2 regions of the Streptomyces sp. NPDC048606 genome follow, and region 1 is predicted to be linked to the other one. Evidence: riboswitches for the same ligand, from Rfam matches in the RefSeq annotation. Region 1 holds a riboswitch; the other holds the start of a gene.

Region 1 (14,484 bases):
GGCCTCGCCTTGATCCCGTCGTAGCGGACGTGCTCGAAGCCCGGGTACTCCCCCGCCGGACAGTGCACCAGCGTGAAGCGGTGCCAGCCCGGCGGCGGGGGCGGCTGCGGACGCCACGCCTTCAACCCGAACGCCTCGTGCACCAGCGCCGTCGCCTCGTCCGCCGACTCCGCGCTCCGGCTCTCCCGCCGCTCGCCGTCGTCCCCGACGGCCGTCCACACCGCCGCGCCGTCACCACCGCCGGCGCCGCCCTCGTCGCGCCGCACCCGCACCGACAGCCCGCTCCCGCACCGCCGCCACCGGCCCCCCGCCAGCGCCGCCTCCAGCCCGCGCAGCTTCCAGCCCAGCTCGAAGGCGAACTCCGCCGAGTCGATCCCCTCGGTCACGGGCACGCCCGCTCGTGCAGGACGGCGGCCAACCGCAACGCCGTGTCGAGGTTGCAGCGCCCGAGGTCGACCAGCGGCAGCCCGTAGGTCCCCGCGGCGGACACCCCGTCCACCCCGAGCGAGGGGAACACCACGCCGACCCCGTCGAGGGCCTCCTTCAGCTGCCCCACCGCCTCCTCGGCCGCACGGATCCGCTCTTTCGGAGTGAGCACCATGCCATGTCACCTTCCACTCTGAGTATTCAGCTTCTGCACACAGAGTGGCGACGAGGTGGCTAGCCTTTCAAGTGGGCCACCGCAGCAACCGCACATGTTGTACCGGGAGTTGTCATGCCAGGAAAGAACCTCGACCCCTCGTCCTCCCCCCGCGCCCTGCTCGGCGCCGAACTCCGCGTCGCCCGCGAACGGGCCGGCCTCAGCCAGGCCGCGCTCGGCGAACTGCTGTTCGTGAGCGGCTCGTACGTCGGCCAGATGGAAGCGGGCACCCGCAGGATCACCCTCGAACTCGCGGGTTCGATAGACGAGGTCCTCGGCACCACCGGCTTCTTCACCCGCAACTGCGGCAAGCAGGGCAAGTCCAAGTACCCGGACCACTTCGTGGAGGCCGCCGAGGCCGAAGCGGAGGCCTTGTCCATCCGGGAGTACGCACCCCTGGTCATCCCGGGGCTGCTCCAGACGGAGGCCTACGCGCGGGAGATCTTCCACGCGTACCAGCCGACCGCGCCGGAACCCGTCATCGACGAACTGACCGAAGCGCGGCTCGACCGCGCCAAGCTCCTCGCCGACCCATCAACGCCCCTGCTGTGGTGCGTGCTCGACGAGGCGGTGCTCCAACGGGTCGTGGGCGGCCGAGCCGTCATGGCCGAGGCGCTGCACCACATCGCGAGCCTGATCCGGGCACGGCGGATCATCGTCCAGGTGATCCCGTTCGGAGCGGGTGCCCATGCTGCCTTGATGGGCCCCCTCAAACTGATGGCCTTCGAGGACGCGCCGCCCCTCGCCTACACGCAAGGCAACGGAACCGGAGTGCTGTTGGACGATCCGGCCACGGTAGCCCGACATGCCCTGACCTACGATCTCCTCACGGCCAGTGCGCTGCCACCTGCCGACTCACTGGCCCTGATCGAGTCCGCGGCGGAGGATTACGCACATGACCAGCACGTCTGACTACAACCTGTCGACCGCCACCTGGCACAAGTCCAGCTACAGCGGTGGCGACGGCGGAGACTGCCTGGAGATGGCCACCTGGCTGAAGTCCACCCACAGCGGCGGTGACGGCGGCAACTGCGTCGAAGTCTGTGACGCGCACCCCGGCGTCGTCCCCGTCCGGGACTCCAAGGTCCCGGACGGCCCGCACGTGGTGTTCCGCGCGCGGGCCTGGGACGACTTCGTCAGGTCCCTCTGACGGGTCAGAGGCCGCCGGTGAACAGGAGGCGGTTCGGGCTGCCCGAGCTCAGGAAGGACAGCCGGTCCTTCGTCGACTCGGTCAGCAGCGCGTTGAAGATCTCCTCCGGGTCCGCCTTCGGGTGCTTCTGCTTGAAGAGGACGGCGGCGCCCGTCACGTGCGGGGCGGCCATCGAGGTGCCGTTGAAGGACACCGAGCCGCCGCCGAGGCGGGCCGAGAGGATGTCCTGACCGGGGGCGTAGAGGTCGACGACGTTGCCGTAGTTCGAGAAGTTGGTCTCGTCGTCGTAGCGGTCGCTCGCGCCCACGGTCAGCACGCGGTCGGCCGAGGCCGGCGAGTAGTTCGCGGCGTTCTTCGCGTCGTTGCCCGCCGAGATGACCGGCAGCACACCGGCGCGCGACAGGTTGTTCGCCGCGTCGTTCACCGTCTGCGAGAAGCCGCCGCCCAGCGAGCCGTTCAGCACGGCGGGCTGCCGCGCGTTGCGCGCCACCCAGTCCAGGCCGGCGATGATGCCCGAGAACGAGCCCCGGTTGTCACAGCCGAGGACGCGGACGCTGACCAGGTTGACCTTCGTGGCCACGCCGTACGTCTTGCCGCCGACCGTGCCCGCGACGTGCGTGCCGTGGCCGTTGCAGTCCGCGCCACGGCGGCCGTCGCCCATCGCGTCGAAGCCGAACGTGGCCCGGCCCCGGTACTCGTCGTGCTCGTAGTCGATGCCGCTGTCCAGGATGTACGCCGTCACCCCGGCGCCGCTGCCCTCGACGGTGAAGGCGCCGTCGAGGGGCAGGTCGCGCTGGTCGATGCGGTCCAGACCCCAGGAGTTGGACGGGGCGCGGCCGGCCGCCGGGGCCTTCGGGACGGGCGGGGCGGACGCCGTCGCGTCCTGCTCGACGGACTTCACGCCCGAGGTAGTGCGGAGCTTGTCCAGCTGGTGCGAGTTCAGGGCCACGGCGAAGCCGTTGATCGCCGCGCTGTAGACGAACGTCGGCTTCACGCCCAGTCTCTGCGCCAGCTTCGAGGGGTCGACGCCCTTGTGCAGGGTGACGATGTACTGGCCCGGCAGGCCGCCCGTCTCGGCGGTGTGCAGCGGGACGGGCGTGGGCTCCGGAGTGTCGGCGACGGCCGCACCACCGGCCAGGGCCGGACCGGCCGTGAGGAGGGTGGCGATGGCCAGACGGACGAACATGCGCATGACGGCAACTCCCTGAAGCGGAAGGCGGAGAACGGTGGGGGGTGGGGCCGACCGGGCCGGGACGAGAGCCCCGCGGGACGGCCTCCCGGTGCATCGGTCACCCGGGGCCACGAACTTGAAACGGCTCCGGCCACCTGGCCGAAGGGGGTGCACGGGGCCGGGCGGGGGCCGTCGGGCCATCAGCAGAATCGATCATGCACGTGGCGGGGCGCGCCACCGGGCCGGCCGCCCCGCTCCGCCCGCCGTCCGCGCAGGTTCACCCGTACGGGCCGTGACCCGGCGGCCGGGCGAGGGAGCGCGCGCGGGTTCACCACCGCCCGCCCCCGCCGCGCCGCACGGGGTCGTTGACCGGCCCGGACGTGCGTGATGGCCTCGCCGTCATGCGCACCCGACCGAGCTGGGCCCTGCCGACGGCCGTCGCCGCCGCCGCACTGGCCGCCGTGGCCGTCCTGCCCGCCGCACAGGCGGCCGACGCCGCTACCACCGACACCGCCGTGCCCGCCGCGGTGGCGCCGGCGGACTGGCCGACGTACCTCGTCACCGTCCACGAAGCCCTCGACCCGGCGTCCGTCGCCGAGGCCTACGGGATCACCCCGGTGCACGTCTTCCGCACCGCCCTCAACGGCTTCGCCGCCCGGCTCTCCCCCGAGCAGGTCTCCGCGCTGCGCGCCGCGCCGATCGTGGAGTCCGTGGAGGAGGACGGTCCGGCGAGCGCCCTCGGCCCCGCCGTCTGAGGTCCGGCCGGTCCCACGCCCGCCCGTCCTTCCCCTACGAGCCCGCCGCCGCGCTCGGTTCGCCGAACTGCTCCTACGCCTGGACCTGCCTGTACGAGCACGGCAACTTCGACGGCCGCCGGCTCACCTGGTCGGACTGCGACTTCGAGCACCTGGGCAACTGGGGCTTCACCGACAAGACCTCGTCCTGGCACAACAACCAGACCCGTGGGACCGTCACCCGTGTCTACAACTGGGTCGGGTACCGGCAGCAGCTGTGGGCCTCCACGGCCCCTCGTCGAGCTCCTACGTCGGTGACGCGAACAACGACAAGGCCGACGCCATCCAGGTCTGCTGACCGGTGACGCCGGTGGGCCGCCCCGCGCGGCGGCCCACCGGCGGTGACGGCGGTCAGAGCCCGGCGCCGCCGGTGGCGTCGACGACGCGGCCGGTGACCCAGCGGCCGGCGTCCGAGGCGAGGAAGCCGACGATGTCGGCGATGTCCTCGGGCCTGCCGACGCGGCCCAGCGCGGCGAGGGACGCGGCGTGCTCCTGGGCCTGCGGGTTGTCGCGGAGCCAGCCCGCGTTGACGTCGGTGTCGACGATGCCGGGGGCGACGGAGTTGACGGTGATCCCGCGCGGGCCGAGGACCTTGGCGAGGTTCAGCGTCAGGTTGTCGAGGGCTCCCTTGGTGGGCCCGTAGGCGATGCTCTCGGGCATCGCGATACGGGCGGCCCCGCTGGAGACGTTGATGATCCGGCCGCCGTCGCGCAGCCGCTCCAGCCCCTCCTGCACCAGGAAGAAGGGGGCGCGGACGTTGACGGCGAAGACCTGGTCGAAGTCGTCCTCGGTGACCTGCCCGAGGGGGAGCGAGCGGCCGATGCCGGCGTTGTTGACGAGGATGTCGGCCGGTCCGAGCCCGAGCGCGTCGTACGCCTCCCACAGTGCGGCGGCGTCCCCGTGCCGGCCCAGCTCCGCCCGCAGCGCGTGGGCGCGACCACCGCGGGCGGTGATCGTCTCGACGGTGTCGCGGGCCGCCGCCTCGTTTTCGGCGTACGTCAGCACGACGGTCACCCCGTCGGCCGCGAGCCGCTCGGCGACGGCCCGGCCGATGCCCCTGCTGCCGCCCGTGACCAGTGCGTTCCTGCTCATGACGAATCCCCCTGTAATTCAGTAACGATCACTACAGAAATAACCTAACACATAGATCCACGACACCCTCGACGATCTGTCGACCCGCTCCCGAAGCGCCCGACGCGCCCGGAGCTACGCCCCGCCCGTCACGCCCCGCCGGCCGACCGGGCCGCCGCCACGAAGGCCCGGATCAGCGCGGGGTCCTTCACCCCGCGCTCCCGCTCGACCCCGCTGGAGACGTCCACGCCCCACGCCCCGGTCACGGCGACGGCCTCGGCGACGTTGCCCGGGGTCAGCCCGCCGGCCAGCAGCCAACGCCCCTCGGGCGCGGTGAAGTCCGCCGAGCCCCAGTTCCACGGCTTGCCGGAGCCGGGGTCGGGCGCGTCGAGGAGCAACAGGTCCTCCCCGTACTCCCCGCACCGCTCCGCGCGCTCGGAGGTGGCCCGCAGCAGGGTCCGGCCGTCGGCGCGCAGCGCGGCGAAGTCCTCGGGCCCCTCCTCCCCGTGCAGCTGCACGCCCCGCACCCCGCTCTCCTCGGTCAGCCGCCGCACCTCCTCGACGGACTGGCCCCGGAACACCCCGACGGTCAGCACCCCCGACGGCACCCGCCGCGCCAGTTCCCGCGCCGCGACGACGTCGATGGTCCGGGGGCTCCCGGGCGCGAACACGAACCCGATGGCGTCCGCCCCGGCCTCCACCGCGACGTCGACGTCGTGCCCGGTCCGCAGCCCGCAGATCTTGACGTACAGCCCGCTCATCTCACTCATGCCCCGAGTCAACCAAACCCTCCTCTCCCCCGCCGATACGTCCCATCAGCCGAGCGCGGCCACCTCGCCACCACTAGCCTGGGACGGGGCACACATTCCGACGCGGAACGCCACACGGAGGACGACGGTGACGACCATGACCGAGCGGGCCACCCCCATAGGGGCTGCGTCGGCACCAGAGCCGTTCGAGAGCCTCCTGCGCACCGTCGCGGAGATGAACACACCAGCCGGCTTCAAGGCCGAGCTCATCCGGGGGAAGATCGTCGTGTCACCGTTCTCCAAGCTGCGCTGCCTCCGTCGCATGCGCGCCCTGCGAGAACAGCTCCAGGCCCACGCGCCCGAGGGGCACATCGCGGAGACGGCACCCTTCCTCTTCAGGTTCTCCGCTGCCGAGCGCGCCTACGGGCCGGACCTCTTCGTGGCGGACGAGGCCGCGTTCGAGGAAGACGGTCGGCACGCGGACGGGGCGGCGCTCTCCCTCGTGGCGGAGTTCGCCTCGGTCTCCACCAAGGACGCCGACTGGAACGAGAAGCTGGACGTGTACGGCTCGCTCGTCCCCGTGTACCTCGTCGTCGACATGCAGGACTCGGAGATCACCTGCTTCTCGGACCCCTCCTCGCACGGGTACCGGACCCGCCGGACGGTGTCCTTCGGTGAGACCCTGGCCGTCCCCGCGCCGTTCGACTTCACACTCGACCTCTCGGTCTTCTGACCCCGCCGGCCCGGCGAAAACCCTTCGGTCCGGGGCCCGGACGCACCGCACAATGGCCGGATGGACGACAACGGGGTGCAGGTCACCACAGGCGGCGGGGACGCGGAGCTCGACACGCGGCTCGGCAAGGAGCTGGACGCCTTCAACCAGGCGGCGACCGCCGGGCACGAGCAGGCGGAGTTCACCGTGCGGATCACCGACGCGGACGGCGACCTCGTCGCCGGGCTGTCGGGGTGGAGCTGGGGGGACCGGGCCGGGATCGGGATGACCTGGGTCCGTGAGGACAGCCGGGGCGGCGGCTGGGGCACGCGACTGCTGGAGGCCGCGGAGGCCGAGGCCCGCCGGCGCGGCTGCGTGACGATCCTGGTGTCGTCCTTCACCTTCCAGGCGCCTGCCTTCTACGCCCGCCACGGCTACGAGGAGCAGGCCCGCGTGCCCGGGTTCCCCGCCGGCCACGAGGACGTGTACCTCCTCAAGCGGCTCTGACGCCGGGCGACACCGGGCCCGGACAACGCCCGAGGGCGGCACCCCGTGCGGGGTGCCGCCCTCGTTCGAGAACAGCCGATCAGCCGGGGGCCGATCAGAAGTCCATGTCACCGCCCGGCATGCCGCCCGGAGCGCCGGCAGCGGCCTTCTCCGGCTTGTCGGCGATGACGGCCTCGGTGGTCAGGAACAGCGCGGCGATGGACGCGGCGTTCTGCAGGGCGGAACGCGTGACCTTCGCCGGGTCGATGATGCCCTCGGCGATCATGTCGACGTACTCGCCGGACGCGGCGTTCAGGCCGTGACCGATCGGAAGGTTGCGCACCTTCTCCACGACGACGCCACCCTCGAGACCACCGTTGACGGCGATCTGCTTCAGCGGGGCCTCCAGGGCGAGCTTCACGGCGTTGGCGCCGGTCGCCTCGTCACCCGACAGCTCCAGCTTCTCGAAGACCGAGGAGGCCTGGAGCAGGGCCACGCCACCGCCGGCGACGATGCCCTCTTCGACGGCCGCCTTCGCGTTGCGAACGGCGTCCTCGATGCGGTGCTTGCGCTCCTTGAGCTCGACCTCGGTCGCGGCACCGGCCTTGATGACGGCCACGCCGCCGGCCAGCTTCGCGAGGCGCTCCTGGAGCTTCTCGCGGTCGTAGTCCGAGTCGGAGTTCTCGATCTCGGCGCGGATCTGGTTGACGCGACCCTGGACCTGGTCGCTGTCACCGGCACCGTCGACGATGGTGGTCTCGTCCTTGGTGATGACGACCTTGCGGGCGCGGCCGAGCAGGTCGAGACCGGCGTTCTCCAGCTTGAGGCCGACCTCCTCGGAGATGACCGTGCCGCCCGTGAGGATGGCGATGTCGCCGAGCATGGCCTTGCGACGGTCACCGAAGCCCGGGGCCTTGACGGCGACGGACTTGAAGGTGCCGCGGATCTTGTTGACGACCAGGGTCGACAGGGCCTCGCCCTCGACGTCCTCGGCGATGATCAGCAGCGGCTTGCCGGACTGCATGACCTTCTCCAGGAGCGGCAGCAGGTCCTTGACCGAGCCGATCTTGGAGTTGACGATCAGGATGTACGGGTCGTCCAGGGACGCCTCCATACGCTCCATGTCGGTGGCGAAGTACGCCGAGATGTAGCCCTTGTCGAAGCGCATGCCCTCGGTGAGCTCAAGCTCCAGACCGAAGGTCTGCGACTCCTCGACGGTGATGACGCCTTCCTTGCCGACCTTGTCCATGGCCTCGGCGATGAGCTCGCCGATCTGGGTGTCAGCGGCGGAGATCGAGGCGGTGGAGGCGATCTGCTCCTTGGTCTCGACGTCCTTGGCCTGGGACAGCAGGGCGGCGGAGACGGCCTCGACGGCCTTCTCGATACCACGCTTGAGGGCCATCGGGTTGGCGCCGGCGGCCACGTTGCGCAGGCCCTCGCGGACCAGCGCCTGGGCCAGCACGGTGGCGGTGGTCGTACCGTCGCCCGCGACGTCGTCCGTCTTCTTGGCGACTTCCTTGACCAGCTCGGCGCCGATCTTCTCGTACGGGTCCTCGAGCTCGATCTCCTTGGCGATGGAGACACCATCGTTGGTGATCGTGGGGGCGCCCCACTTCTTCTCAAGGACGACGTTGCGACCCTTGGGGCCAAGGGTGACCTTGACGGCGTCCGCGAGCTGGTTCATGCCACGCTCGAGACCGCGCCGGGCCTCCTCGTTGAACGAAATGATCTTGGCCATCTGAAGTGGTCCTCCCGGACAGGGGTGGATTGCTCCGGACCGCGCCCGCGCCCGCGACGGACGGCCTGCGACTCCGGCGGTTCCTTCCCGCCGGACCCTGCGGGCCTCACCGACCCGGTCCTCTTAGTAGCACTCTCACCCGGAGAGTGCTAACGCCAATGATTAGCACTCGACCCCCACGAGTGCAAGCGGCTTCGGGCAACACCACCGGCCGCGCGCCGGGACACGCCCGGGAACGCGCCGAGGGGCCCGCATCCCGTGTCCGGGATGTGGGCCCCTCGTACGTACGTATCGGTGGTCGAACGCGCTGGGACTCAGCCGGCCGCGAGCTTGACCATGTCCGCCTGCGGACCCTTCTGGCCCTGCGAGATCTCGAACTCGACCCGCTGGCCCTCTTCGAGGGTGCGATACCCGTCCATCTGGATGGCGCTGTAGTGGACGAACACATCCGCGCCACCGTCGACCGCGATGAAGCCGTAGCCCTTCTCCGCGTTGAACCACTTGACGGTGCCCTGAGCCATGCCTAACTCCCCTATTACTGGCCCTTGCGCAGGACCGCACTTCGCGGACCCGGGTCAGAACTTGCGCCGGAACGCCTCGACCGGGGCTGAATGTATCCGCACCGCTGCTGTCTGCAACAGGTCAATCCGACGAGAAATCTGGACACACGGAAACGTGGAAATAGAGTGAAAATCTGGCATATTCCAGGGCAACTCGGGCCTGACAATCCACGCCAAAGCCCCAAAGCGCGCGCACATGTTGACTCAATGTCAACCCTCCCGCGGCCCGCTCATATGCGGCGGGCAAGAACAGCGGAGGGGACTTCCCCAACTCTACCGCGCCCAATCAAGCAGAATTGCCCCCTCCGCTTTCGGCGGAGGGGGCAATTCTGTTTCTCGTGCGAAACGCGTGGGGCGTCAGCAGCCGCCGGCCACGGCGGGAATGATCGACACGCCGGCGCCGTCGGGCGTCGCCGTCGCGAGGCCGCCCTCGAAGCGCACGTCGTCGTCGTTCACGTAGACGTTCACGAAGCGGCGCAGCTTGCCCTGGTCGTCCAGGACGCGCGCGGCGATGCCCGGGTGGTTCTTCTCCAGGGACTCGATGACCTCGGCGAGGGTCGCGCCCTCGGCCGGGACCTCGGCGACGCCGCCGGTGTAGGTGCGCAGGATGGTGGGGATGCGGACGTTGACGCTCATGGCGCTACTGCCTTTCCGGTAGTGCGGAGGAGAAGTGGTCAGGCCAGGCCGGCGGCGCGGAACGCGTCCAGGCTCGGGCGGATGGTGGCCGTCTGACCGCTGTCCGCGGCGACCGCCTCCAAGGTCTTCAGGCCGTCGCCGGTGTTCAGGACGACGGTCGTCAGCGACGGGTCGAGCTGCCCGTTCTCGATGAGCTTCTTCGTCACGCCGACGGTCACGCCGCCCGCGGTCTCGGCGAAGATGCCCTCGGTCTGCGCGAGGATCTTGATGGCCTCGACGACCTGCTCGTCGTTCACGTCCTCGACGAAGCCGCCGGTGCGGCGCGCGATGTCCAGGACGTACGGGCCGTCCGCCGGGTTGCCGATGGCCAGCGACTTGGCGATGGTGTTCGGCTTCTGCGGGCGGACCACGTCGTGACCGGCCTTGAAGGCGGTCGAGACCGGGGAGCAGCCCTCGGCCTGGGCACCGAAGATCTTGTACGGCCGGTCCTCGACGAGACCGAGCTTGATCAGCTCCTGGAGGCCCTTGTCGATCTTCGTCAGCTGGGAGCCGGAAGCGATCGGGATCACGATCTGGTCGGGCAGGCGCCAGCCGAGCTGCTCGCAGATCTCGTACGCCAGGGTCTTGGAGCCCTCGCCGTAGTAGGGGCGCAGGTTGACGTTGACGAAGCCCCAGCCCTCGCCGAGCGGGTCGCCGATGAGCTCGGAGCAGAAGCGGTTGACGTCGTCGTAGTTGCCCTCGATGCCGACCAGGTCGCCACCGTAGACACCGGCCATGACGACCTTGCCCTGCTCCAGGTCGTGCGGGATGAACACGCAGGAACGGAAGCCGGCGCGGGCGGCGGCGGCGCCGACGGCGCCGGCCAGGTTGCCCGTGGAGGAGCAGGAGAGGGTGGTGAAGCCGAAGGCGCGGGCGGCCTCGACGGCGATGGCCACGACGCGGTCCTTGAAGGAGTGCGTCGGGTTGCCGGAGTCGTCCTTGACGTACAGCTTTCCGGTGACGCCGAGCTCCTTGGCCAGGTTGGCCGCGTCCACGAGCTTGGTGAAGCCGGGGTTCAGGCTGGGCTTGGAGGCCACGTCCGCGGGGACGGGCAGCAGGGGGGCGTAGCGCCAGATGTTGTTCGGGCCGGCCTCGATGGCGGCGCGCAGGGCCTCGGGGTCACCGGTGGGCAGGTCGTAGGAGACTTCCAGCGGTCCGAAGCACTCGGCGCACGCGAAGATCGGTCCGAGTTCGAAGCGGGTGCCGCACTCGCGACAGGAAAGACCGTTGGCCGGTCCGAGATCGACAGAGGTGGCGACAGTCTGTGCAGCCATGATGGCGAGGCCCTTTCTCCTCATCTTCCCCATGGCGCACTTCGCCATGAGACGGAATTGGCACCTTCCCTAGTCGGGGACCCCGCTGATGTCGCCGATGGCGATCGCGAGAACCGACTGGAGGGTTGCCGGGGCTTCAACGGGCCGTATCCCTCTGCCCCTCTGGATGAGCGGTATGGCGCCGGCTACCGCGCTGGAGGGCGCGCCGGTGCGTTTGTGCGCGGGACCCCCGGCATGCGGTGGTCCTTCGCGTTGTTCAAGACTGTAACCGAAGGGCCGGGCGGTTGAGACAGCCGTCCGAACGGCGAGATGGATCACATTTCGGCCGAAAACACCGAGCGTCAGGGAGTACCGACAGTGCTGGATGAGGTGGAGCGCTGGCTGGCCGACCGCTCCTGGTCCGCCGCCGACCGACCGCTCGACCAGCTGATCGAGCGGAAACGGGCCACCGGGACGACGGTCAGCGTCGTGCTGCCCGCGCTCGACGAGGAGGCCACGGTCGGGCGGATCGTCGAGGTGATCCGGCGCGATCTGATGGACGGCCCGGACCTCCCGCTGGTGGACGAGCTGGTGGTCGTCGACTCCGGGTCCACCGACCGCACGGCGGAGGTGGCGGCGAAGGCCGGCGCCCGGGTGGTGCACCGGGACGCGATCCTGCCGAGGATCGAGGCGCTGCCCGGCAAGGGCGAGGTGCTGTGGCGTTCCCTGCTGGCCACCACCGGGGAGGTCGTCTGCTTCGTCGACGCCGACCTGCGCGACTTCTCGTCCGTCTTCGTCTCCGGGATCGTCGGGCCGCTGCTGACCGACCCCGAGGTGCAGTTCGTCAAGGCGATGTACGACCGCCCGCTGGGGGACGCCCCCGGCCAGGGCGGCCGGGTGACGGAGCTGGTGGCGCGCCCGCTGCTGAACCTGCACTGGCCCCGGCTGGCCGGTTTCGTGCAGCCGCTGGGCGGCGAGTACGCCGTGCGCCGCTCCCTGCTGGAACGGTTGCCCTTCCCCGTCGGCTACGGCGTCGAGCTGGGCCTGCTCGTGGACGCGCTGCACACCGCCGGACTGGACGCGCTGGCCCAGGTGGACGTCGGCGTCCGGCTGCACCGGCACCAGGACGGGCAGGCACTGGGCCGGATGGCCGCGGCGATCTACCGCACGGCGCAGCTGCGGCTCTCGCGCGGGCATCTGGTGCGGCCGGAGCTGACGCAGTTCGAGCGGGGGCCGGACGGGTTCGTCCCGCGGACCCACCCCGTGGACACGGAGGAGCGCCCGCCGATGGTGGAGATCGCCGAGTACGCGGGGCGGTGCGTGGCCTGACCGCCGCGTGCCCGGGCCCGTGCCCCGGCGCGTCGCGGACGTCCCCGGCGCGGGCCAGGCCCCGACCGGTGCACGCGGCGGGGGCGCGCCGCCCGGGCGCGGCCGGGGGCACGGAGCGGGGGCACGAGACGTACACGAGTTTGAGCGCGGGTGCCCCGGGCTAGGTTCGCGACATGGCTTCTCAGGTACTCGTCGCCGCCAACCGCGGCCCGCTCTCGTACGCCCTCGCCGCCGACGGCACGCTCACCGCCCGGCGCGGCGGGGGCGGTCTCGTCTCCGGCCTCTCCGCCGCGCTCGCCCGGCAGCCGGAGGCCCTGTGGATCTGCGCGGCCCTGTCCGACGCCGACCGCGAGGCGGTCCGGCGGGGGGTGGCCGAGCCGGGCGTGCGGATGCTGGACATCGATCCGGGGACCTACGACGACGCGTACAACGGCATCGCGAACTCGGTGCTGTGGTTCACCCACCACCACCTGTACGACGTCCCGCGCGAGCCCGTCTTCGACGCGGAGTTCCGGCGCCGCTGGGACTCCTACGTCGCCTACAACGACGCCTTCGCCCGCGCCCTGGCCGAGGAGGCCGCCGAGGGGGCGGCCGTCCTGGTGCAGGACTACCACCTGGCGCTGGTCCCGGGCGCCCTGCACGCGCTGCGGCCCGACCTGCGGATCGCGCACTTCACGCACACCCCGTGGGCCTCCCCCGACTTCCTCGGGATGCTCCCGGACGACGTGCGCGCGCGGCTGCTGGAGGGGATGCTCGGCGCGGACGTCGTGGGCTTCCACACCGAGGCGTGGGCGGAGGCCTTCCGGGCCGGGGCGGGCGCGGCCGCGGCGGGCTCGAAGCCGGCGGTGTTCCCGCTGGGCGTGGACGGCGACGACCTGCGGGCGCTGGCGCACCGGCCGGAGGTGGACGAGAAGCTGGCGGCGCTGCGGGCGGAGGTCGGCGAGCGCAGGACGATCGTCCGCGTGGACCGCACCGAGCTGTCGAAGAACATCCTGCGCGGGCTGCTGGCCTACCGGGAGCTGCTCGTGACCCGGCCCGAGTGGCGCGAGCGGGTGGTGCACCTGGCGTCCGCCTACCCCTCGCGGCAGGACCTGGAGGTCTACCGCTCCTACACCGCGGCGGTGCGGGAGCTGGCGGCGGAGATCAACGAGGAGTTCGGCGTGCCCGGCTGGCAGCCGGTGCTGGTCTCCGTCGAGGACGACTTCGCGCGCTCGCTGGCCGCGTACCGGCTGGCGGACGTGGCCCTGGTCAACCCGGTGCGCGACGGGATGAACCTGGTCGCGAAGGAGATCCCGGTGGTGTCGGAGGCCGGCTGCGCGCTGGTCCTGTCCACGGGTGCGGGGGCGTACGAGGAACTGCGCGCGGACGCGCTGACGGTGAACCCGTACGACGTCTCGCGGACGGCGCGGGCCCTGCACGAGGCCCTGACGATGCCGGCCCCGGAACGGGCGGAGCGGACGAAGCGGCTGGCGGCGGCGGCCACGGCGCTGCCGCCGGCGACCTGGTTCGAGGCGCAGCTGGCGGCGCTCGGGCGCTGAGCGCCGCGGGTGGGCGCCCGTCCTCGGGCGCCCACGGCGGGCGGATCGGCGGGCGCCCGGGGCGGGCGGCGTCTCAGAGCGCGGCGGCCAGCGAGGCGAGGAGGGCGACGACCTCGGAGGGGCCGGACAGGACGAGGTCGGCGCGGGAGGCCAGTTCCGGGACCTCGGCGGAGCCGCTGCACACGAGCAGGCCGGGCAGGCCGTCGGCGCGGCGCTTCTCGACGGCGGAGTAGGCGGCGAGGTCGCCGAGGTCGTCGCCCGCGTAGAGGACGGCCTCGGCGCCGCGCTCCTGGAGGAACTCGGTCAGGGCGACGCCCTTGTCCATGCCGGGCGGGCGCAGTTCCAGGACGGCCCGGCCCGGCTCGACCATGAGCCCATGGCGGGCGGCCAGCTCGGTGAGGGGTTCGCGCAGGGCCGCGAAGGCCCCTTCGGGGTCCTGGGCGCGGCGGGTGTGGACGGCGAGCGCCCGGCCCTTCTCCTCGATCCAGGTGCCGCGCCAGGCGCCGATCGTGTCGAGGAAGCCGGGCAGTTCGGCGCGTACGGCCGCGACGCCCGGGTGTTCGGCGGGTGCGTGGACGATGCCGCTGACGGCGTCCCAGCGTTCGGCGCCGTAGTGGC
Region 2 (14,484 bases), on a different contig from region 1:
TCATGCTCTGTCTCATGATCGTAAAGTGGCGGAGCGTAGCCGACGTCGCACGCGGCCCCGTGGTCACGTACGCGCTGATCGCCGGCTGCTGCGCGGCGTTCCTCTTCGGCCCGGCCTCGGGCCTGAATCCGACCTACGGCACGGGCGAGCGGCTGCTCGCGAACGGCACCGCGTACTTCCGGCACTGGGGCGTGGTCCCCGACGAGCTCTTCTCGGGTGCCGGACGACCGCTGCTGACCCCGCTCACGGCCCTCTTCGTCCACGGCAGTTGGCTCCACCTGCTGGGGAACATGCTGTTCCTCCACGTCTTCGGGGCGATGACGGAGCAACGGATGGGCCGGGTCCCCTTCCTCGTCTTCTACGTCACCACGGGCTACCTGGCCCTCGCCGCGTACGCGGCGGCCAACGCCTCCTCGGACCAGACGCTGGTCGGGGCCTCCGGCGCGATCTCGGCGGTCCTCGGCGCCTTCCTGTGCCTCTTCCCCAAGGCGCGGGTGACGAGCCTGTTCCCGTTCCTGCTGTTCCTGCCGCTGCGCTTCCCGGCGTGGATCGTGCTGTTGTTCTGGTTCGGGCTCCAGTGGCTGGCCGCGCACCGGGCGGAGAGCGGCCCCGGAGTGGCGTACCTCGCGCACGTCGTGGGCTTCTCGGTGGGCTTCCTGTACGCGTGGGTGCGTTATCGGCGTACGACTAGAGTGGGACGACCAGTGACCGCAGTCGAGGGAGACAGCCAGCCGTGATCACCGCGATCGTGCTCATCAAGACCAGCGTGGACCGCATCCCCGAGATCGCCGAGTCCATCGCCGCGCTGGACAGCGTCAGCGAGGTCTACTCCGTCACCGGTACGTACGACCTCATCGCCCTGGTCCGCGTGGCCCGCCACGAGAACCTGGCGGACATCATCCCGGGCCGCATCAGCAAGATCCCCGGCGTGGAGGCCACGGACACGCACGTCGCGTTCCGCACCTACTCGCAGCACGACCTCGAAGCGGCCTTCGCCATCGGCCTGGACGCCTGAGGGCCGGCGCCGCGCCCGGCCCGCGCCGCGCCCGGCAGGCACGGGAGCCGGTGGGCCCGGCCGGGTGGTCTCCCCCCGGCCGGGCCCACCGGCTCCCGGCGCCCCCGCCCGCGCCGCGCCTCAGACGGCCGGGACGCAGCGGCCCTCTTCCGTGCGGTAGCGCCACTTGGCGCCGTCCGCGACCAGCTCCTTGACGGCCCCGACGAAGCGCTCGACGTGCTCGTCGGGGGTGCCCGCCCCGAAGCTGACGCGGATCGCGTTCAGGGACCGCTCGCCGGGCGCCGCCTCGGGCGCCCCGCACTCGCCCGGCTCCTGCGGCTCGCTGCCGAGCAGGGTGCGCACCAGCGGGTGGGCGCAGAAGAGGCCGTCGCGGACGCCGATGCCGTACTCGGCGGACAGCGCGGCCGCGAAGTGGGAGCTGTTCCAGCCGTCCACGACGAACGAGATGACGCCGACGCGCGGCGCGTCGTCCCCGAACAGGGACAGGACGCGGACCGCCGGGACCTCGGCGAGGCCCTCGCGGACCTTCGCGATGAGGTGGCGCTCGCGGGCGACGAGGGAGTCGAACCCGGCCTCGGTCAGAGCCTTGCAGGCGGAGGCGATCGAGTAGACGCCGATCACGTTCGGGGAGCCGGCCTCGTGGCGGGCGGCCGTGGTGTGCCACTCGACGTCGACGCCGCCGTCCTCCCGACGGGCGACCTTGCGGGAGGCGCCGCCGCCGGCGAGGTAGGGCTGCGCCTCCCGGAGCCAGTCGGCGCGGCCGGCGAGGACGCCCGAGCCGAAGGGCGCGTAGAGCTTGTGCCCGGAGAAGGCGACCCAGTCCACGTCCAGCTCCCGCACCGAGACGGGGTGGTGGGGCGCCAGCTGGGCGGCGTCCAGCACGATCCGCGCGCCGTGCGCGTGCGCGGCCGCGGCCAGCTCCTTGACCGGCCACAGCTCGCCGGTGACGTTGGAGGCGCCGGTGACGCAGACCAGGGCCGGGCCGTAGGGCTCGCGGTCGGCCAGCGCCCGCTCCAGGGTGGCGACGGCCTCGCCCGGGGTGCGCGGCGCGTTGAGGTAGGTGACCTGGGCCTTCGTCCACGGCAGGAGCGAGGCGTGGTGCTCGGTCTCGAAGACGAAGACCTGGCAGTCGGCCGGGAGCACGGCGGCGAGCAGGTTCAGGGAGTCGGTGGTGGACCGGGTGAAGACCACCTGGTCGGTGGGGCGGCAGTCGAGGAACTCGGCGACCGTGACCCGGCTCTGCTCGAAGAGGTCGGTGGACAGCTGCGAGAGGTAGCCGGCGCCGCGGTGGACGCTGCCGTAGTACGGGGCGTACGCGGCGACGTCGTCCCAGACCCGCTGGAGGGCGGGGGCGCTGGCCGCGTAGTCCAGGGCCGCGTAGGTGACCTCGCCGCCGGTCACGAGGGGGACGGTGACGTCGCGGCCGAGGACCGGGAGCGGCCCGTCACAGGCGGGCTCCGCGGAAGCGGCGCACGCGGCGGCGGACGTGGCGGCGACGGTGGCGGTGGCGGAGGAAGCGGCGGCGTTCAGGGATGCGGACATGGCGGTATCTCCCGGCAGGCAGGGCTGAATGGCTTCGGTGTGCCCGTACGCGGATACGGCGGCGCGGCCGTCGGGGGTACGGGAAAGGCCTCGGAGGAGGAAGGCGGGTGCGCGGAGGCGACCCTGGTCCGAGGGGTGAAGAAGGGGCGGATTCGCCCTATCGCATTCGCTTGCTCACGGAAAAGCTCCTCGAGAGACCAGGACCCCTGGTGTCGAGGGATCCGCGCTTGCCGCAGGCCTTGCTGCCTACGACCTGGTCATCACCCGGGGCACCCCGCCACGGAAGGAGGGTTGCCGGACAGCAAGCCGGGGCCTAAACGCTGTCACTCGTGACCTGTGAGCATCTTGCCACAAGATCCTCCGAAGACAAGACCCCGGTCCGCCATGCGGACCGGGGTCTGTTCCTCCACGCCTCTTTCACGCCGTTCTCACCGCGGGCCGTCCGCGCGGCGGACGGCCCGCGCCCCGCGTGGTCAGGCGTTGCTGGCCGCCACCCAGCGCTCCAGGGCCGCACGGGCCGCGCCCGAGTCGATGGCCTCGGCCGCTCGGGCGATGCCCGCCGCGATCTGCTCCTCCAGCGAGCCCGTACCGGGGTCCAGGGCCACGAGCGCCGCCGCCGCGTTCAGGAGGACGGCGTCCCGTACGGGGCCGGTCTCGCCGGCGAACACCCGGCGCGCCACGTCCGCGTTGTAGGAGGCGTCCTCGCCGCGCAGCCGCGAGACGTCGACGAGCTCGATGCCGACGTCGCGCGGGTCGAAGGGCAGCTCGGTGACCGTGCCCTCGCGGACCCACCACACCCGGGAGGTGGCGGTCGTGGTCAGCTCGTCAAGGCCGTCGTCACCGCGGAAGACGAGCGCCGAGGAGCCGCGTTCGGCGAGGACGCCCGCCACGATGGGGGCCATCCGGGCGTCGGCGACGCCGGTGGCCTGGGCCCGCACCTTCGCCGGGTTGGTCAGCGGGCCGAGGAAGTTGAACGTGGTCCGGATGCCCAGCTCCTTGCGGGCGGCGGCCACGTGCCGCAGCGAGGGGTGGAACCGCACCGCGAAGCAGAAGGTGATGCCCGCCCGCTCGGCCACCCGGACCACCCCTTCCGGGGTCAGGTCCAGGTTGACGCCGAGCTTCTCCAGGACGTCGGAGGAGCCGGACGCCGAGGACGCGGCCCGGTTGCCGTGCTTGACGACCTTGGCGCCGGTTCCGGCCACGACGACCGCGGACATCGTCGAGATGTTGACGGTCTTCGCTCCGTCGCCGCCGGTGCCGACGATGTCCACCGTCCGGCCCGGGACCTCGATCAGGTTGGCGTGGTCGTACATCGCCCGGACGAGACCGTTGATCTCCGCCACGGTCTCGCCCTTGGCGCGCAGGGCGACCGCGAAACCGGCGATCTGCGCGTCGGTGGCCTCACCGCGCATGATCCGGTCCATGGCCCAGGCGCTGTCGTCGGCGGTGAGGTCCTGGCCGGTCAGCAGCGCGTCGAGGACGCCCGGCCAGCCACGGGCCGCCACGCTGTCGCCGCCTGCCGGGGTCGCAACGTTCATGGTCAGCTCCTGCTGTTGGTCGGCCACCCGATGTCGGGGTCCACGTCGAAATGGGAACGATCTCAGCCTATCCAGCGCCGGAGGAAGGCGAAGAGCCCCGTCCAGACACTGGACGGGGCTCTCGCCGTGGCGACACCAGGATTGACCTGAATCAATCCCTCAAGCTGTCATGCCGGAGATCAGTGGTGGCCGTGGCCGCTCTGGATCTCCTTGTACTCCTCGACGGTGGGCTTCGGGATCTGGTTGCCCTCCGCGAACATGCCCTTGCTGAGCTTCACGCGCAGCTTCTCCGTGGCCGTCACCTTGCGCTCGACACCGTTCTCGTCGACCGTCGGGCCGATCTCGAGCGGCTCGTACTGATCGTGCGAGGTGAGCGTGTGCAGCTTCGCCTGCGAGAGCGGCTCGTGGACCTCGACGAACTCACCGTGCGGCAGACGCTTGATGATGCCGGTCTCGCGACCGTGCAGCACCTTGTCGTGGTCCCGGCGCTGGAGGCCGAGGCAGATCCGCTTGGTGGCGATGAAGGCCAGGACCGGGACGACGAAGAAGCCGATCCGGACGAACCAGGTGATCGAGTTGATCGACAGGTGGAAGTACTGGGCGAACATGTCGTTGCCGCCGCCGATGAGGAGCACGATGTACTCCGAGATCCAGGCGACACCGAAGGCCGTACGGGTCGGGGCGTTGCGCGGGCGGTCCAGGATGTGGTGCTCGCGCTTGTCCCCGGTGACCCAGGACTCGATGAACGGCCAGACGGCGATGGCGCCCAGGACCAGCGGGAAGAGCACCAGCGGGATGAACACGCCCAGGACGAGCGTGTGGCCCCACAGGTTGATCTCCCAGCCCGGCATGGCTCGGATGAGGCCTTCCGGCATACCCATGTACCAGTCGGGCTGCGCGCCGGTGGACACGTGGTCCGGACGGTACGGGCCGAGCGCCCAGATCGGGTTGATCGAGGCGATCGCCGCGATGGCCGCGATGACACCGAAGACCAGGAAGAAGAAGCCTCCGGCCTTGGCCATGTAGACCGGCAGCAGCGGCATGCCGACGACGTTCTTCTCGGTCTTGCCGGGGCCGGCGTACTGGGTGTGCTTGTGGAACACGACCAGGATCAGGTGCGCGACCAGCAGACCCATCATGATGCCGGGCAGCAGCAGGATGTGGACCGAGTAGAAGCGTGCGACGAAGTCGCCGCCCGGGAACTCGCCGCCGAACAGGAACATCGACAGGTAGGTGCCGACGATCGGGACGGAGAGGATGGCGCCCTGCATGAAGCGGACACCGGTACCCGAGAGCAGGTCGTCCGGCAGGGAGTAACCGGTGAAGCCGGTGAACATGCCGAGGACCAGCAGCAGGAAGCCGAAGATCCAGTTGACCTCGCGCGGCTTGCGGAACGCGCCCGTGAAGAACACGCGCATCATGTGCACGACCATGGCCGCGACGAAGATGAGCGCCGCCCAGTGGTGGATCTGTCGGATGAGCAGACCACCGCGGACGTCGAAGCTGATGTCCAGGGTCGAGGCGAAGGCCTCGGACATCATGACGCCCTGCATCGGCACGTACGAGCCGTGGTACTCCACCTCGTTCATGCTCGGGTGGAAGAACAGCGTCAGGTACACACCCGTGAGGATGATGATGATGAAGGCGTAGAGGCAGATCTCACCCAGCATGAAGGACCAGTGGTCCGGGAAGATCTTGCGCATGTTCGCCTTGGCGAGGGTGTAGATGCCCAGGCGGCCGTCCGCCCAGTCCGCTACGCGCTCGCCGGCCGGCGCTTTGCGCGCCGTCTTGGACTCGGTGGCAGTGCTCATCCGCGCTCCCAGAATGCAGGACCGACGGGCTCGTCGAAGTCGCCGTGCGCCTCGAGGAAGCCTTCGTCATTCACGCCGATCCGCAGCTGCGGAAGGGCGTGACCGGCCGGGCCGAAGATGACACGGGCGCCGTCGGAGAGGTCGAAGGTGGACTGGTGGCACGGGCAGAGCACGTGGTGCGTCTGCTGCTCGTACAGGCTGATCGGGCAGCCGACGTGGGTGCAGATCTTGGAGAAGGCCACGATGCCGTCGTGGGACCACTCCAGTTCCTTCTTGTCCTTGATGTCCTCCGGCTGGATACGGACGATCATCAGGGCGGCCTTGGCGATCTGCACCTGGAAGTCGTGCTGGTCCTCCTCCAGGCCTTCCGGCATGGCGAAGGTCAGCGAACCGACCAGGACGTCCTCGGGACGCAGCGGCTCCATCGTGTTCTGGTTGATGAGCAGCTTGCCCTTGGACCACAGGGTCTTGCGGAGCTTGTCCTCGGGCAGCGGGCCGAGGTCGCGCATGATCACGAGGGCCGACAGCGGCAGCATGGACAGCGCGCCGATCATCGTGTTCTTGATCAGGGGGCGGCGGGCGATGCCGGACTCGTTCGCACCATCGGCGAAGTCCTGCATGACCTGCGCCTTGACCTCCGGCGAAGCGGCGATCTCGTGACGGTCGTCGGCGACCTCCACGTCGGACATCAGGGTGCGGGCCCAGTGGACCGCGCCCGCGCCGATGCAGAACAGAGCCACGCCCAGGGTCAGGCCCAGGGCGAAGTTCAGGGCGCTCACCTTCCCGATGGGCAAGATGTAGACGATCTTGTCGACCGGCAGGGCCACGTACGACGCGATGAAGCCGACCGTGGCCAGCATCGACAGCGTGAACAGCATCGCGACCGTGCGCTCGGACCGCTTGGCGGCCCGCTCGTCGATGTCCTGGATGCGCGGCTTGTGGACCGGGAGGCCGGGGTCGGCGAACGGGTCGTCCGCGACCGCCACGCCGGCGTGGTGCGCGTCGCCCTGCTCGCTCGGCAGGTGCTTCTCTTCGGGAATGTCTTGGCTACTCATGACTTCTTGGCCTTAGCGGTGTGGGCCGCGACCCAGACGGCGACAGCGATCAACGCACCCAGACCGAAGATCCAGCCGAACAGACCCTCGGAGACGGGGCCGAGGCCACCGAGCTTGAGGCCACCGGGGTTCGTCGACTTCTCGCCGTTGACGTTCTGGAGGTACGCGATGATGTCCTTCTTCTGCTTCTCCGGCATGGTGCTGTCCGGGAAGGAGGGCATGTTCTGCGGGCCGGTGAGCATGGCCTCGTAGATGTGCTTCGGCGAAACGTCCTCGAGGTTCGGGGCGTACTTGCCGTTCGTCAGCGCGCCGCCCTCGCCGGTGAAGTTGTGGCACTGCGCGCAGTTGTTGCGGAAGAGCTCACCACCGTTGGCGATGTCGGCACCAGCCGGGTCGTACTGCTTCTCGTGGGGCGTGATCGGACCGGCGCCGAGCGACGCGATGTACGCCGCGAGCTGGTCGATCTGGGCCTGGGAGTAGATGTTCGGCTTCTTCGGCACCTGCGCGCCGGGCTGCTGGGCCGGCATGCGGCCCGTGCTCACCTGGAAGTCGACGGCCGCGGAGCCGACGCCGACCAGGCTGGGGCCGTCGGACGAACCCTGACCGCCGGTCCCGTGGCAGCTTGCGCAACCCACGGCGTAGAGCTTCTTGCCCTCCTCGATGGCGAGGGACTGGGCGGTTTCATCGGCCTGCGCCTTGCTCGCGGGCGCGAAGGCGGCGTACAGCCCCCCAGTGACCGCCAGCGCGAAGAGTAGAACGACGACCGCCGCCAGCGGATGGCGTCGTCGTGCGGAGAGCTTTTTCACGGATTACCCCGGTGTCAGGATCTTCTGCGTCGGTGTTTCTGGATGGAGTGCCGGGCGCGGGCCCGGCGACGTGTTCGCTACTTGATCAGGTAGATCGTGGCGAAGAGGCCGATCCAGACGACATCGACGAAGTGCCAGTAGTAGGACACGACGATGGCCGACGTGGCCTGTTCGTGGGTGAACCTCTTGGCCGCGTACGTCCGGCCGAGGACCAGCAGGAAGGCGATGAGACCGCCCGTCACGTGCAGACCGTGGAAGCCGGTGGTCAGGTAGAAGACCGAGCCGTACGGGCCTGACGAGAGAGACATGCCCTCGTGCTTGACCAGCTCGGTGTACTCGAACACCTGGCCGCCAATGAAGATCGCACCCATGACGAACGTGATGATGAACCACGTCCGGAGCTTCTTCACGTCACCGCGCTCGGCGGCGAATACGCCGAGCTGGCAGGTGAGCGAGGAGAGCACCAGGATCGTGGTGTTCGTCGCCGAGAAGGGCAGGTTCAGGCTCGATGCCTGCTCTGTCCAGTACTCGGCGCCCGTCACGGATCGCAGGGTGAAGTACATCGCGAAGAGGGCCGCGAAGAACATCAGCTCGGAACTCAACCAGATGATGGTTCCGACGCTGACGAGGTTCGGCCGGTTGACCGTCGGGTGCGCGTGCCCGGTATCTACTGTCGTTGCTGTCGCCACGACCGACATTATGTCGGTCGCTTATCCCGCCCTCACCCCGGGGGGTGCCGTTCGGAGTGTCAGGGGCGTGCGCTAGGCCCGAACGGCCCATCAGACGAGTGATCGGGAGGCTGTCCGAACCGATGTTGACAGCCGGTCGGACGGAGTAGCATCCCGCGCATCATCAGCGTGATTCACGGACACGTGGAGGAACGAAATGCGGGCGACTGCGCGGGTTCTGGTCTACAGCGACGACGCGGGCACCCGGGAGCAGGTGCGGCTGGCGGCCGGGCGCAGGCCGGCGGCGGACCTGCCGCCGGTGGAGTTCCTGGAGTGCGCCACGCTTCCGGCGGTTCTCAAGGAACTGGACGCGGGCGGCGTCGACGTGTGCGTGTTGGACGGCGAGGCGGTCCCGGCCGGGGGCATGGGCGTGTGCCGGCAGATCAAGGACGAGATCTTCCGGTGCCCCCCGGTGCTGCTGCTGATGGGGCGCCCGCAGGACGCCTGGTTGGCCACCTGGAGCCGCGCGGACGCCGCCGTCACCCTTCCGGTGGATCCGGTGGACTTCCCCGAGGTCCTGGCGGGCCTCCTGCGCTCCCGGCTGTCCCTGGACGCCTGAGCGGCGCGCGAGGGGCCCCCGAGGGCCTCTCCGGGGCCACGCGGTCCCTGCGGCCCCCGCGGCGCCCCACAACGCCCCACGGGCGCCCGTACGGACGCCCGTGGGGTCTGGTCCCGCCCGATCCCGCCCGGCGCCGCGTCGGCCCGGCCGTCGGATCGGGCGCGCGGCTACACGGTGGGGCGCAGGCGGGCCTGGTCGAGGGGGCTGCGGCCTTCCTGGGTGCCCTTCAGGAGGGCGCTGCCCTCGCGCCATTCCTTCCAGTCCATGTTCCAGTCGCCGTAGCCGTTCCCGAAGGTGTCCATGTCGTCGCCGATGCTGTTGATCACCTTGACGATGTCGCCCTCGGTGATGTTCTCGTAGAACCAGGCGGCGTTGCCGGTGCTCATGCCGGTGCAGCCGTGGCTGACGTTCTCGTAGCCGTGGGAGCCGATGGACCACGGCGCGGCGTGCACGTATTCACCGCTCCACGTCACCCGCGTGGCGTAGTAGACGGGCAAGTTGTAGTACTCGCTGCCGCCGATGCCGACGGTGTCGCCGCGCATCTGGACGAAGTACTGCTTCCCGAGCACCACCTTGACCCCGTTGCGGGTGGAGAAGCCCGGCTTCCCGGTGGTCACCGGAATGGTGTTGATCACTTCTCCGTTGCGCTCGAACGTGAGGTAGTGCGAGGAGGCGTCGGTGGTGACCTCCACGCGGTCGCCGATCTCCAGCTTCACCGGCTTGGACGCGGTTCCGTGGAGCTCGTCGCCGATCTTGACGCCCTCCAGGTTGCTCCGTACGGAGACCTCGGTGTTCGCGGGCCAGTAGTCCTTCGGGCGGTAGTGCAGGTTCTTGTCGTCGACCCAGTGCCAGGCGCCCTCGACTCCGCTGGGCGCGTCGACGACCAGGCCGCGTTCGACGAGGGCCCGTTGGGCCTTGTCCTTGACGGGCTCGCTGAGTTCGGCGGTGAAGGGCTGTCCGACGCCGTACGTCCCCCCGTCCGGGCCGAACTCGACCTGGAGGACCTTCTTGGCCGGGGTGGTGTCGAAGGCCAGCGTGCGGCGCCCCGAGGCGCCGCGTTCGTCCTCGGTGCCCACGGTGACGGTGTAGTGGACGCCCGCGGCCATCGGGGCGGTGCTGTGCCAGCGGTCGCCCTTCGCCGAGAGTTCACCCGCCAGACGCCGCCCGTGGGTGTCCACGACGGTCACGTCGGTCAACCGGGTCCGGGGGGCCTTGACGGTGACCTCCAGGGGCTTGTCGGGATCGACGGCCCGACCACCGGCGGTCCGGTTGAAGGCGACCTGGTCCGCCGCGTCGTACGGGCGGACGGACAGCGGGTTGTCCTCTTCCGACCCGCACGCGGTGGCGCCGGCACCGAGGGACGCGACCAGCAGGGAGCAGCCGATGACCGTCCAGAGACGCGGTGAGTGCTTCATGGAGCCAACGCTATGAAGATATGACATTTACGGCGCGCGGGGTGACTGCAAACGAGGGGCCCGGACTCCTCCGAAAAGGTGTCCGGGCCCCTCAAGGCGTCACGGCGTCGCCGTGCCGTACTGCTCGTTACTGGTTCTGGTTCTCACCGCGGTAGTACTCGTACACCCAGCCCCACAGGCCGATCAGGATGATCGGGGCCGAGAAGTACATGAGCCACCAGCCGAAGACGACGCCCATGAAGGCGAGCGCGCCACCGATCGCCAGCGAGAGCGGCTGCCAGCTGTGCGGGGCGAAGAACCCCAGCTCGCCCGCCTCGTCGGCGACGTCGGCCTCCAGGTTGTCCTGGGCCATCTCGTCCACGCGCTTGGCCGTGAAGGCCAGGTAGTAGCCGATCATGGCGCTCAGGCCGAAGGCCAGCGCGAGAGCGGTGGTGCCGACCGGCTCCTTCGACCACACGCCGTACACGACGGTCATGATCAGGATGAAGACGGCGAGCCAGAGGAACATCTTGCCCTGGATCTTCACTTGCCGGCCTCCTTGCCACCGGTGACGGCCTTGGTGCCGGCGCTGTGGTCCTCGAGGTGGTCGAGGGCAGCGATCTCCGGGTGGTGCAGGTCGAACGCCGGCGATTCACTGCGGATGCGCGGCAGGGTGAGGAAGTTGTGCCGCGGCGGCGGGCAGGAGGTCGCCCACTCCAGCGAACGGCCGTAGCCCCACGGGTCGTCGACCTCGATCTTCTTGCCGTACTTGGCGGTCTTCCAGACGTTGTACATGAACGGAAGCATCGACAGGCCGAGCAGGAACGAGCTGATCGTGGAGATCGTGTTCAGCGCGGTGAAGCCGTCGGCGGCGAGGTAGTCCGCGTAACGACGCGGCATGCCCTCGGCACCGAGCCAGTGCTGCACCAGGAAGGTGCCGTGGAAGCCGATGAACAGCGTCCAGAAGGTGATCTTGCCCAGGCGCTCGTCCAGCATCTTGCCCGTGAACTTCGGCCACCAGAAGTGGAAGCCGGAGAACATCGCGAAGACCACGGTGCCGAAGATGACGTAGTGGAAGTGCGCGACGACGAAGTACGAGTCGGAGACGTGGAAGTCCATCGGGGGCGAGGCCAGGATGACGCCGGTCAGACCACCGAAGGTGAAGGTGATCAGGAAGCCGACGGCCCAGAGCATCGGGGTCTCGAAGGACAACGAGCCCTTCCACATGGTGCCGATCCAGTTGAAGAACTTCACACCGGTCGGTACCGCGATCAGGAAGGTCATGAAGGAGAAGAACGGCAGCAGCACACCACCGGTGACGTACATGTGGTGGGCCCACACCGTCACGGACAGACCGGCGATCGCGATCGTCGCGGCGATCAGACCGATGTAACCGAACATCGGCTTGCGCGAGAAGACCGGGATGACCTCGGAGATGATGCCGAAGAACGGCAGCGCGATGATGTACACCTCTGGGTGTCCGAAGAACCAGAAGAGGTGCTGCCACAGGAGTGCGCCACCGTTGGCCGCGTCGAAGACGTGCGCACCGAACTTCCGGTCGGCCTCCAGCGCGAAGAGCGCGGCGGCGAGGACCGGGAAGGCGAGCAGGACCAGGACACCGGTCAGCAGGACGTTCCAGGTGAAGATCGGCATGCGGAACATCGTCATGCCGGGAGCGCGCATGCAGATGATCGTGGTGATGAAGTTGACCGAACCGAGGATCGTGCCGAAGCCGGAGAAGGCCAGACCCATGATCCACATGTCGGCGCCGATGCCCGGCGAGCGGACGGCGTCCGACAGCGGGGAGTAGGCGAACCAACCGAAGTCGGCGGCACCCGAGGGGGTGACGAAGCCGGCCACCGCGATGGTCGAGCCGAAGAGGTACAGCCAGTACGCGAACATGTTCAGCCGCGGGAACGCCACGTCGGGCGCGCCGATCTGCAGCGGCATGATCCAGTTGGCGAAGCCCGCGAAGAGCGGGGTGGCGAACATCAGCAGCATGATCGTGCCATGCATGGTGAACGCCTGGTTGAACTGCTCGTTCGACATGATCTGCGTGCCCGGACGGGCCAGCTCGGCGCGCATGAACAGCGCCATGACGCCGCCGATGATGAAGAACACGAACGACGTGACCAGGTACATCGTGCCGATGGTCTTGTGGTCGGTCGTGGTAAGCCACTTCACGACCACGTTACCCGGCTGCTTGCGCCTGACCGGCAGCTCGTTCTCGTACGAGTCGGCGGCGGCACCCTGGGATTCGTTGAGGATGCTCACAGTTTGTTCGTCTCCGCATTCCGGGCCGGGTCAGTCTGCTTGATGCCGGCCGGCAGGAAGCCGGTCTGACCCTTCTCCGCCAGCTCCTTGAGGTGCGCCTTGTACTCCGCCGGAGAGACGACCTTCACGTTGAAGAGCATGCGGGAGTGGTCGACACCACACAGCTCGGCACACTTGCCCATGAAGGTGCCTTCCTGGGTCGGGGTGACCTCGAAGACATTGGTGTGGCCGGGGATCACGTCCTGCTTGAACAGGAAGGGCACCACCCAGAAGGAGTGGATGACGTCGTTCGACGACAGGATGAAGCGGACCTTCTCGCCCTTGGGCAGGTAGAGGGTCGGCCCCGGGTTGTTGGTGTCCGGGTTCCGGTCGCCGGGAACGCCCTTCTCGTAGACGCCTTCGGCGCCCGCGGGGAAGGCCTTGGTGTAGCGGTCCGGCAGGGTGGCGAGTTCCTTCGGAACCACGCCCGCCTTCGGCGTCGCGGCGTCACCGTCGACGTTCTCGACGTAGTTGAAGCCCCAGCTCCACTGGAAGCCGATCACGTTGATCGTGTGCGCCGGCTTGGCGGAGAGGGAGAGCAGCTTCGACTCGTCACGCGCGGTGAAGTAGAAGAGCACCGAGACGATGATGAGCGGGACCACGGTGTACAGCGCCTCGATCGGCATGTTGTACCGGGTCTGCGCGGGGACCTCGATCTTCGTCCGGCTACGCCGGTGGAAGATGACGCTCCACATGATCAGGCCCCACACCAGGATGCCCGTGATGAGAGCGGCCGCCCAGGATCCCTGCCACAGGGAGAGGATGCGAGGCGCCTCCTCCGTGACCGGGGTGGGCATTCCGAGGCGGGGGAAGTCTTTCCAGGTGTACGAGCAACCAGTGGCGGTCGCCAGGACCACGCCCGCAGTCAGCGCCTGCAGCAGCTTCCGCCGCATCGGGCGCCGCGGCGAGCGGTCGGAGCCGTAGGGACTCACGTAGCGCCTTCCCGAGAGTCTCGGCCCGCGCGGCCGGCCGCGGCCGTGTTCGGGTCGGTCGCCGGCCCTGACGCAGGCAGGGGTTTGGATGTTTATGCGGACCAAACCCTACTGGACGCTATTTGGGGTCGCGCGGGGAGGGTGCCCAACGCGCCGCTACTGCCCCCGAAGGGATGGATCCGCCGTACGGGGGACGGTCCATACGGCCCTGAACCGCGGGCTCGGCGGGACATCTGACGGACCCTGACCCGGACCCGCCGAACGCCCGGGTTAGCGTGGCCCGATGCCCTACTTCGACACCGCGTCCGCCGCCCCGCTGCACCCCGTCGCCCGGCAGGCGTTGCAGGCCGCACTGGACGAGGGCTGGGCGGATCCGGCCAGGCTCTACCGCGAGGGGCGCCGGGCACGACTGTTGTTGGACGCGGCCCGGGAGGCGGCGGCCGAGGCGGTGGGCTGTCGCGCCGACGAGCTCGTGTTCACTCCTTCGGGGACGCACGCGGTTCACACGGGGGTGGCGGGGGTCCTCGCCGGGCGCCGGCGTGTCGGCGACCGACTGGTCGTGTCCGCGGTCGAACACAGTTCTGTACTCCACGCGGCGGAGCTGCACGCGGCGGACGGCGGGACGGTGACGGAGGTCGCGGTGGACCGCTTCGGCGCGGTGACGCCCGACGGGTACGCCGCCGCGCTCGGCGAGGGCACGGCGCTGGCCTGCCTCCAGTCGGCCAACCACGAGGTGGGCACGGTCCAGCCGGTCGCGGAGGTCGCCGAGCTGTGCGCCGGGGCCGGGGTCC

What was found. A riboswitch is a leader RNA that binds a small molecule or an ion and turns the genes downstream of it on or off. The one in region 1 is predicted to bind S-adenosylmethionine.
Region 2: it holds a riboswitch for S-adenosylmethionine, as region 1 does, so the genes downstream of both, AB0D01_RS19755 (aminotransferase class V-fold PLP-dependent enzyme) here and thrC (threonine synthase) in region 1, are expected to answer to the same signal.

Annotation. Positions count from the first base shown of each region.
Region 1 covers NZ_JBEZIB010000011.1:118,052-132,535, forward strand. Annotated here, with positions in the region: gene AB0D01_RS14575 (hypothetical protein) at 1-392, opposite strand, end outside; gene AB0D01_RS14580 (hypothetical protein) at 383-601, opposite strand; gene AB0D01_RS14585 (helix-turn-helix transcriptional regulator) at 716-1,552, shown strand; gene AB0D01_RS14590 (DUF397 domain-containing protein) at 1,536-1,790, shown strand; gene AB0D01_RS14595 (S8 family peptidase) at 1,795-2,982, opposite strand; gene AB0D01_RS14600 (protease inhibitor I9 family protein) at 3,363-3,716, shown strand; gene AB0D01_RS14605 (hypothetical protein) at 3,806-4,060, shown strand; gene AB0D01_RS14610 (SDR family oxidoreductase) at 4,107-4,847, opposite strand; gene AB0D01_RS14615 (phosphoribosylanthranilate isomerase) at 4,976-5,596, opposite strand; gene AB0D01_RS14620 (Uma2 family endonuclease) at 5,733-6,308, shown strand; gene AB0D01_RS14625 (GNAT family N-acetyltransferase) at 6,369-6,794, shown strand; gene groL (chaperonin GroEL) at 6,889-8,511, opposite strand; gene AB0D01_RS14635 (cold-shock protein) at 8,826-9,032, opposite strand; gene AB0D01_RS14640 (MoaD/ThiS family protein) at 9,429-9,707, opposite strand; gene thrC (threonine synthase) at 9,746-11,044, opposite strand; SAM riboswitch class I at 11,038-11,193, opposite strand; gene AB0D01_RS14650 (glucosyl-3-phosphoglycerate synthase) at 11,378-12,328, shown strand; gene AB0D01_RS14655 (trehalose-6-phosphate synthase) at 12,502-13,866, shown strand; gene otsB (trehalose-phosphatase) at 13,940-14,484, opposite strand, start outside.
Region 2 covers NZ_JBEZIB010000017.1:73,840-88,323, forward strand. Annotated here, with positions in the region: gene AB0D01_RS19745 (rhomboid family intramembrane serine protease) at 15-737, shown strand; gene AB0D01_RS19750 (Lrp/AsnC ligand binding domain-containing protein) at 734-1,015, shown strand; gene AB0D01_RS19755 (aminotransferase class V-fold PLP-dependent enzyme) at 1,136-2,557, opposite strand; SAM riboswitch class IV at 2,776-2,892, opposite strand; gene trpD (anthranilate phosphoribosyltransferase) at 3,031-4,095, opposite strand; gene AB0D01_RS19765 (cytochrome bc complex cytochrome b subunit) at 4,275-5,906, opposite strand; gene AB0D01_RS19770 (Rieske 2Fe-2S domain-containing protein) at 5,903-6,961, opposite strand; gene AB0D01_RS19775 (c-type cytochrome) at 6,958-7,767, opposite strand; gene AB0D01_RS19780 (heme-copper oxidase subunit III) at 7,845-8,465, opposite strand; gene AB0D01_RS19785 (hypothetical protein) at 8,653-9,054, shown strand; gene AB0D01_RS19790 (Ig-like domain-containing protein) at 9,222-10,469, opposite strand; gene AB0D01_RS19795 (cytochrome c oxidase subunit 4) at 10,597-10,995, opposite strand; gene ctaD (cytochrome c oxidase subunit I) at 10,992-12,722, opposite strand; gene coxB (cytochrome c oxidase subunit II) at 12,719-13,693, opposite strand; gene AB0D01_RS19810 (aminotransferase class V-fold PLP-dependent enzyme) at 13,977-14,484, shown strand, end outside.